DNA from 4 places in the Bradyrhizobium sp. WYCCWR 12699 genome. Region 2 is predicted to be linked to each of the others. Evidence: predicted binding sites of a transcription regulator. Region 2 holds the regulator's gene; each other region holds the start of a gene.
What was found. Region 2 encodes PhoB, which activates phosphate uptake and scavenging genes when phosphate is short. Its sites were predicted from a motif close to TGTCATNNANCTGTCAT; they were not measured.

Region 1 (2,197 bases), on a different contig from region 2:
TGGCTGGCGAAGCCGAGCAGCGTCGCCAGGATGAACACTACGGCGAGCGACATGAAGTCGATCGGCGGGTTGGCCGGCATCAGGAGGTACATCGCCGTGGCACAGAAGCCGAGATCGACCACCCCGATCAGGATCTGGACCAGGGTCAGCGGCGCGGAAGGCAGCACCACCTTCCAGCCCTTCTGGCCGAGCTCGCGTCGCTTTTCGCCCATGCAGAGCCAGACCAGATAGGCGCCGATCGAGGCGAGGCCGCCAAGCGCGATCAGCCGGTTGATCGACGACGGCAGCTGATCCATCGAGGACGCCGCATCCGGATGGATCGCCATGCCGATCGAGAGCACGAAGATGTTACCGAGCCAGAAGGTCAGGCCCGACAAGAAGCAGATCTTGGCGACGTCGATCGCGTTCAAGCCATAGTCCGAATAGATCCGGAAGCGGATCGCGCCGCCGGTGAACACGGTGGCGCCGATGTTGTGGCCGATCGAATAGGACGTGAAGCTGGAGAGCGCCGCGATGCGATAGGGCACGTGCTTCTTGCCGATCGTTCGCAGTGCAAAAAAATCGTAGAAGGTCAGCGTACAGAACGCGAAAAACACGCAGATCGCCGCCAGCCCGATGCTGCCGCGGGGGATCTCGGTTAACGCAGTCAGGATGACCCCGGTATCGATGCCCTTGAGGGTCCGCACCAGCGTGGTGATCGCGAAAGCGATGATGAAGATGCTCGCGGCAACGCCAAGGCGTCGCCAGCCGATCCATCTCTTGAAGCCGCGTTTCAGCGCGGGCAGCAGTCCGTGCATTCATCCTCCCGGCGGGGGGCAAGACCGACCGGGCCAGGCATTGGCCAGTCGGGTGTGATCATGGCCAAAGGCAGGCATCGATCGCTCGACATGATCCAGCTCATTTAAGGCAAAAACAGCGGCTTGTGCAGCCCTTGACAACAAGAGGTTCTGCGCTGGACCGGCCACTTTGTCATACGTGGTTCACATCGAAGGCGCGTTAAGCATATGAGTCGTGAAACCGGCCGGCTCGTGCGTTCGTATGGGCCCTATGATTTCAGGTCCCGGCGCCGGCCGCATTGTTCCAGCGCAAGCCTTACGGGTCTTTTTTGGAACGTCGATGCCGGGCGCTCGTTGGGCCCCATCAGCAACCGAGCATGGCGGAATAAGCGGCTTTTCGTGCAGGCCGCGGCCTTCGTGTTCCAAGAACCGGAAGAGGACGGAACGATGGGACTGTTCACAAAAGACATCAAGACCATGAATGACCTGTTCGTGCACCAGCTCCAGGACATCTATTACGCCGAGCAGCAATTGACCAAGGCGCTGCCGAAGATGGCGAGCAAGGCCACGGATCCACAGCTGAAACAGGGCTTTTTGACGCACCTCGAGGAGACCAAGGAGCACGTCAAGCGGCTCGAGGAAGTGTTCAAGATGCATGGCGTCCCCGTGAAGGCGGTCGACTGTCCGGCGATCGACGGCATCATCGAGGAAGCCGACGAGACCGCCGGCGAAGTCGCCGACAAGGCGGTGCTCGATGCCGCGCTGATCAACGCGGCGCAGGCCGCCGAACATTACGAGATCGTGCGCTACGGCAGCCTGATCGCCTGGGCCAAGCAGCTCGGTCGCAACGATTGCGCCAGCGTGCTCGCCAAGACGCTCGAGGAGGAAAAGGCGACCGACAAGAAGCTGACGACGCTCGCCGAGAGCAAGGTGAATTTGCGCGCGGCGAGCTGATGCAAGGCCAATCATGATTGGCGCCGCGCGGTGGTCCGCGCGGCGCTTTCACGCTTAACATCATTATTCGGTCGTTCTCGAAGCATGACGGCGGGTTAAAGGCGTACATGTCGCATGGGGCTGCAATCGAGGTGCAGCATGCGAGCCAACACGATCAAATATGAAACCTTCGACGGCAGGGCCGACACGCCACGCGCGGGCTCGGCTCTTGCGACTTCTCTCACGCTGGCCGCAATGAGTCTCGGCTATGGCGTGGTGCAGCTCGACGTCACCATCGTCAACACGGCACTCGATGCGATGGGCCGGGCGCTCGGCGGCGGCGTCGCCGAGCTGCAATGGGTGGTCAGCGCCTACACCATCGCGTTTGCCGCCTTCATCCTGACGGCTGGCGCTCTCGGCGACCGCATCGGCGCCAAGCGCGTCTTCATGGCGGGGTTCGCCATCTTCACCGCGGCCTCGCTCGCCTG
Region 2 (2,197 bases):
CGTTGCGACCGACCTCGAGCGCATCGGCGATCTCGCCAAGAACATGGGCAAGCGCGTCGCCGCGCTGGAGACCGACTTCCATCCGCTCAAGCTGTTCCGCGGCCTCGAGCACATGACCGACCTCGTGCAGCAGCAGGTCAAGTCGGTGCTGGATGCCTATGCCGCGCATGATCTGCCGGCGGCGATGGCCGTGTGGAAGGGCGACGAGGAAGTCGACGCGATCTGCACCTCGCTGTTCCGCGAGCTCCTCACCTACATGATGGAGGATCCGCGCAACATCTCGTTCTGCATCCATCTGATGTTCTGCGCCAAGAACATCGAGCGGATCGGCGACCACGCCACCAACATCGCCGAGACCGTGTTCTACATGATCGAGGGCCAGGCGATCACCGACAAGCGGCCGAAGGGCGACATGACGACTTTCGCCACGACGGTCCCGAATACCTGAAGACTTGATATCCGAAGACCTAAGGAGCGACGACACCATGGGCGCACGCATTATGGTGGTTGAGGACGAGGAAGCTCTCACCGAGCTTCTGCGTTACAACCTCGAAGGCGACGGCTATGACGTCGAGACGGTGATGCGCGGCGACGACGCCGACACCCGCCTCAAAGAGCACATTCCCGATCTGATCGTGCTCGACTGGATGCTGCCGGGCCTCTCGGGCATCGAGCTGTGCCGGCGCCTGCGCACCCGGCCCGAGACCAAGCAACTGCCGATCATCATGCTCACCGCGCGCGGCGAGGAGAGCGAGCGGGTGCGCGGCCTTGCGACCGGCGCCGACGACTACATCGTCAAGCCGTTCTCGGTGCCGGAGCTCTTGGCGCGCGTGAAGGGCCTGCTCAGGCGCGCCAGTCCCGAGCGGCTCGCGACCGTGCTGGCCTATGGCGACATCGAGCTGGATCGCGACAAGCGCCGCGTGGCGCGCTCGGGCCGCCCGATCGATCTCGGCCCGACCGAATATCGGCTTCTGGAGTTCTTCCTGGAGCATCCCGGCCGCGTGTTCTCGCGCGAGCAGCTGCTCGACAGCGTCTGGGGCCGCGACATCTACATCGACGAGCGTACCGTCGACGTCCATATCGGTCGCCTGCGCAAGCTGCTCAATCTCGGCCGCGAGCAGGACCCGATCCGCACCGTCCGCGGCGCCGGCTATGCGCTGGATGATCGCTTTGCGAAGGCGGAGCAGACGTAGGACCTGCTTCCGTAATCCAACAAAAAGCGCGCCAGCTGGCGCGCTTTTTCGTCTCGATGCCTGAGACCGTGTTTACCGCGGGCCCGGCTTCGCCGGTGCGCGCCGGCGATCCGCTGCCGGCTGATACGCCACGCGCGAATGCTGGGCGCAGTAGGGCAGGCCGGACAGCGCCTTGCCGCCGCAGAAGAAGAAATCCGGGCTCGAGGGATCGCCGACCGGCCAGTGGCAGGTCGCCTCGTTGAGCTCGAGCAGCGACAGCCGCTGGCTCATCGGCACCACGTTGTCGTAGGTGACCGGTTCGGCCTCGACTTCGACCTCGAAGGCCTGCGCCAGTGCGGTGTTGCCGCGCGCAATGGGGCGGGTCACCCGCATCATGTGCTGCGCCGGGCGTGCCTTGCGCGGCCGCGGCGCGGCCGACGAAGGGCTCTTGGCGCGGCCGGACAGGCCGAGCCTGTGCACTTTGCCGATCACGGCATTGCGGGTCACATTGCCGAGCTCTGCTGCGATCTGGCTGGCCGACAATCCGGCCTCCCAGAGCTTTTTCAGCTGCTCGACGCGATCGTCGGACCAGGTCAAAACCGTCATTGCACCCTTTCCCTCGCTGCACTTCTGCCATCCTGGCGGTCCGTGCGGCGAATGCCTAAGCCTCAAAAACCCGTGCCGTCAGAATCCCTTAAGGCTCGCCGGGCGCGCTACTCGCGCCCGAACGTTTACGCCGGTACATGAGGACTCTTGGGATCAGAACTGCTGCACGAGATGTCGTATCTGACAGCCCAAACGCTACAATATGGCGTGACTCACGCGCAAGAGTCCGCCGACTCGCTTCCACATGTTCCGTGGTGTAAAACCCGCAAAATCGCCACCGCAAGACTACGGAATCTGCGTTTCCCGAGGCTTTCGGGCGGCATTGACACCCGTTTCACCAGGCCTAAGATAGTCCCGCGTGCCGCCCTTAAAAGGCGGCACGTTTCGTTTTCCGGGCCGGTCAATGGTGCGTTGCGCAA
Region 3 (2,197 bases), on a different contig from region 2:
CGGTGATCACGCCAAACCTGCCGGAAGCCGCGGCCCTGCTCGACGAGCCGGTCGCGGCAAGCGAAGCGGAGATCGAAAGCCAGGGACGGCGCCTGCTGGCGCTCGGCTGCCGTGCGGTCCTGATCAAGGGCGGGCACGGCGAGGGCGCCGAGAGCATCGACTATCTCGTCAGGGGCGAAGCAACGATCGCGCTCGCCGCACCGCGCGTCGCCACCCGCAACACCCATGGCACCGGCTGCTCGCTATCCTCGGCGGTCGCGGCGGGGCTTGCCAAGGGCGAGGATCTGGAAACCGCCGTCCGCAACGCCAAGACCTGGATCAGCGCCGCGATCGCCGCCGCCGACCGCTTCAGCGTCGGCCACGGCCACGGGCCGGTCCATCATTTCCACGGATTCTACTGAGGCGGGCTTGCTGAACCTCTCCCAGTTGCGGGAGAGGTCGCGCCCAACGGGTCGCGCCGAAGGCGCGCCCCGATGACAGGCTCCGGCGCGGGTGAGAGCTCCCTCCTCTTGGGAAATCCCACTGGGGAAACACCCTCTCCCGCAAGCGGGGTGGGAGCGCACTCAACTAGGGGCTTCCAACGGCAATCTGATCTCTCAGTCCCCCTGCGGCGCCATGTCGCCTGATTGTCGCATGCGACTGATATTCGCGGGGAGGGCGAGGCAAGGCGTGATTCGTATCTGAAGGTGCCTCAAAAGTTCAATCGGTCATCCCCCTGTCACGGGACATTGTTACAGGCTGGCGCATGGGAAGTTACGATGTGAGTGACGAGAGCCCGGAGCGGCGCTTTCGCACGTTGTTCATCTCCGACGTTCATCTCGGAGCCCGCGGTTCTCAAGCCGATCTTCTGCTCGACTTCCTGCGTTACCACGATGCCGACACGATCTATCTGGTCGGCGACATCGTCGACGGCTGGGCGCTGAAATCGAGCTGGCACTGGCCGCAATCCCACAACGACCTCGTCCAGAAGCTTTTGCGCAAGGCGCGCAAGGGCGCCAAGGTCATCTACATCCCCGGTAATCACGACGAGTTCCTGCGCAATTATTACGGCACGCATTTCGGCGGCATCGACGTGGTCGAGAACACCGTCCACACCGGCGCCGACGGCAAGCGCTACCTCGTCATCCACGGCGACATCTTCGATCTCGTGGTGCAGAACGCGCGATGGCTCGCCCATCTCGGCGACAAGGCCTACGATTTCGCGATCCAGATGAATCGCTTCGTCAACTTCTTCCGTCGCCTGTTCAAGGTGCCCTATTGGTCGCTGTCGCAATGGGCCAAGCAGAAGGTCAAGAACGCGGTGAATTATATCGGCGCGTTCGAGCAGGCGCTCGCCGCCGAGGCGCGGCGTCACGATGCCGACGGCGTGATCTGCGGCCACATCCACTACGCCGTGATCCGCGACGAGGGAGGCATTCGCTACATGAATTGCGGCGACTGGGTCGAGAGCTGCACGGCGCTCGTCGAGCATGACGACGGTCATTTCGAGATCATCACTTGGGCGGATCATCTGCAGAAGCCGGCAGACGTTCCCCAGGTTGCAGCCAGAGCTGCATGACAGAGGCCGCCTGATGCGCATCCTGGTCGCGACCGACGCCTGGCACCCGCAAGTCAATGGTGTGGTTCGGACGCTGACCAAACTCGCTGACGCCGCGGAGGCGCTCGGCGTCCAGTTCACGTTCCTGACGCCGCAATCGTTCCGCACCTTTGCGATGCCGAGCTATCGCGACGTGCGGCTGGCCATGCCGCGCCCGGCACGGATTGCCAAGCTGATCGAGGAGGCGCGGCCGGATAGCATCCACATTGCGACGGAGGGGCCGATCGGCCTGATGGTCCGCCGCTATTGCCGCCAGCGCAGGCTGCCGTTCACGACCAGCTTCCACACCCGCTTTCCCGAATATGTCCGCGCCCGCGTGCCGGTGCCGGGCTCGCTGATCTGGCGCGCGCTGCGCCGTTTCCATGCCCCCAGCCGCGCCGTGATGGCGGCAACGCCGGCGCTCGCCCGCGAGCTGACCGAGCGCGGCTTCGACAATGTCGTGCTGTGGCCCCGCGGCGTCGACACCCATGTGTTCCATCCGCGCGCCATCGACCTCTGCCTGCCGGCACCGGTGTTCCTGTCGGTCGGCCGCGTCGCGGTGGAGAAGAATCTCGAAGCGTTCCTCGAGCTCGATCTGCCCGGCACCAAGGTGATCGTCGG
Region 4 (2,197 bases), 260 kb from region 2:
TCATCGCCGGCCAGGTGCTGTATTTCATCGAATCCAACACGCGCTCGGCCACCATCATCGGCATCGTCGGCGCCGGCGGTATCGGCCTCCAGCTCGCCGAGCAGATCCGCGTGCTGGAATGGCAGAAAGTGTCGTTCCTGATCCTGATGATCCTGGTCGCCGTCGCCGCGATCGATTTCATCTCAGGCAAGCTGCGCTTTGCGATCATCGGGCGCAGGGCGGTGGCCTGAGTTCTTTCCTTCTCCCCTTGTGGGAGAAGGTGGCGCGAAGCGCCGGATGAGGGGTCTGTCTCCGCAAGTTCGGCGCGAGAGATTCGCTCACGGAGAGAACCCCTCACCCGTCTCGCCGCAACTGCGGCGAGCCACCCTCTCCCACAAGGGGAGAGGGGAAGAAGCGGTCACGTCACCCGTTCTCCACCAGAAACTCCACCCGCTCGGCCGCGAACCGCGAGTGCTTCGTCATCAGCGGCTTGCCCTGGAGATCGTGGTCGGTCGCGTCCACCACCAGGATCGGGCGTCCTAGCGCCAGATCCAGCCGTGCCGCGTCTGTGGCGTCCACGATGCCGGCGGTGATCCGGGTCGCGCCGCGGCGATAGTCGCGCACGCCGTAATGCGCCAGCAGCTTCGTCATCGATCGCGTCGCTGCGAACACGGCGCCCGCGCCGGGAAACAGCTCGGCCGAGAGCCAGGTGGTCGAGACACAGATCGGCGTGCGATCCGCGAGGCGGATCGCCTCGATGCGCACCAGCGGCGCGCCGGCCTTCAGGCCCAGCTCGCGCGCCAGCTCGCGGGTCGCGACATCGTCGGAGGCCTCGATCAACTGGCCGCGCGGCTCGCGGCCGCCGGCGCCGACGATCTCCGAGAAACGGGTGCGCGAGCGCAGGGGATAGGCGAGCTTCTGCGCTTCGACATAGGTTCCGCTGCCGCGCTCGGCGCGCACCAGGCCGCGCTCGGCGAGGGCCGCCAGTGCGCGTCGCACGGTATGGCGGTTCACGCGATAGCTTTCGGCGATCTCCATCTCGCCCGGCAATTTGTCGCCGGCCGCAAAGCGGCCGTCGGCGATGCCGCGCTCGATGCCGTCGGCAACGAGGCGCCACAGCGCAACGCCGGACGATGCGGTGTCTTGCATGCTCATATCGCCGGTCAGCCTAGCCCAGAAATCACGCTCTTGTCACGAAACAGTCATGGCGCTCCCGTATGAAGTTGTCTATTATCATAGACAACTTCGGCGCGGCAAGTTCTGTCAAAAGGTTCGGTGGATCGGGTGACCCAGCACAACAACCAGCAAGCCCAGCGCAAGGCCGCGATGGCCGTGCTGGCGCACGCGGAGGCGGGCGAGATCGCCGCCCGTCTCCGCGATTTGGGCCTGCCGGCCCATCAAGACCTGCGCGCGCCCGAAAACGGCCTCGTCATGCTGCGCGGCCGGGTCGGCGGTGACGGCGCGCCCTTCAATCTCGGCGAAGCCACGGTGTCGCGCGCGGCGGTGCGGCTTGCGAGCGGCGAGGTCGGGTTCGGCTACACGCTCGGGCGCGACGGTCAAAAGGCGCGGCTGATCGCGCTGTGCGATGCGCTGGTGCAATCCCGTGATTTCGGCGGCGCCGTGGAGCGCGACGTGATCGCGCCGCTGCGGGAGCAGCTCATGGTCAGGCGCCAGCAGGCAGCGGCCGAGACCGCTGCGACGAAGGTTGATTTCTACACCATGGTGCGCGGTGAGGGGTGAGATCATGACCACGATTGCGGAATTGCCGCCGGGCTTCGCCGACAAGGTGCTGTCGGCGCAATCGACCTTTCGCTCCGTCATGGACGCGATGGCGCGGCCCGGCTCTGTCCAGCGCATCGTGCCGGGAGCGGGGGCGCCCGAAACGATGATGCGCGGCACCGCCGCGATCGCGCTGACGCTGTTCGATCACGATACGCCGCTCTGGCTCGATGCGCGGATGGCTGAGAGACTGGACGTCGTGAAATGGCTGAAATTCCACACCGGTGCGCCCGTGGTGCAGGATTCTTCCATCGCGAGTTTTGCGCTGATCAGCGATGGCGCGGCGCTTCCTCCGCACGAGCGATTCGCGCTCGGCACCAGCGAATATCCGGATCGCTCGACCACGGTCATCCTCCAGGTCGAGAGCCTCAACGCAGGCCGCAGCTTCGAGCTGCGTGGTCCCGGCATCGACGGCGCCGCGACGTTGCAGGCCTCGATC

Region 1: the regulator PhoB is predicted to act here: its motif matches at 968-984, upstream of RPS27_RS24230 (YbhN family protein).
Region 3: the regulator PhoB is predicted to act here: its motif matches at 706-722, upstream of RPS27_RS24070 (UDP-2,3-diacylglucosamine diphosphatase).
Region 4: the regulator PhoB is predicted to act here: its motif matches at 1,169-1,185, upstream of phnF (phosphonate metabolism transcriptional regulator PhnF).

What each region holds. Positions count from the first base shown of each region.
Region 1 covers NZ_JAVTJN010000034.1:158,590-160,786, forward strand. The annotation lists gene RPS27_RS24230 (YbhN family protein) at 1-797, opposite strand, end outside; gene RPS27_RS24235 (ferritin-like domain-containing protein) at 1,224-1,730, shown strand; gene RPS27_RS24240 (MFS transporter) at 1,869-2,197, shown strand, end outside.
Region 2 covers NZ_JAVTJN010000030.1:277,203-279,399, reverse strand. The annotation lists gene phoU (phosphate signaling complex protein PhoU) at 1-448, shown strand, start outside; gene phoB (phosphate regulon transcriptional regulator PhoB) at 486-1,193, shown strand; gene RPS27_RS12160 (GcrA family cell cycle regulator) at 1,266-1,778, opposite strand.
Region 3 covers NZ_JAVTJN010000034.1:116,891-119,087, forward strand. The annotation lists gene thiD (bifunctional hydroxymethylpyrimidine kinase/phosphomethylpyrimidine kinase) at 1-401, shown strand, start outside; gene RPS27_RS24070 (UDP-2,3-diacylglucosamine diphosphatase) at 746-1,558, shown strand; gene RPS27_RS24075 (glycosyltransferase family 1 protein) at 1,572-2,197, shown strand, end outside.
Region 4 covers NZ_JAVTJN010000030.1:19,425-21,621, reverse strand. The annotation lists gene phnE (phosphonate ABC transporter, permease protein PhnE) at 1-230, shown strand, start outside; gene phnF (phosphonate metabolism transcriptional regulator PhnF) at 403-1,134, opposite strand; gene phnG (phosphonate C-P lyase system protein PhnG) at 1,255-1,719, shown strand; gene phnH (phosphonate C-P lyase system protein PhnH) at 1,724-2,197, shown strand, end outside.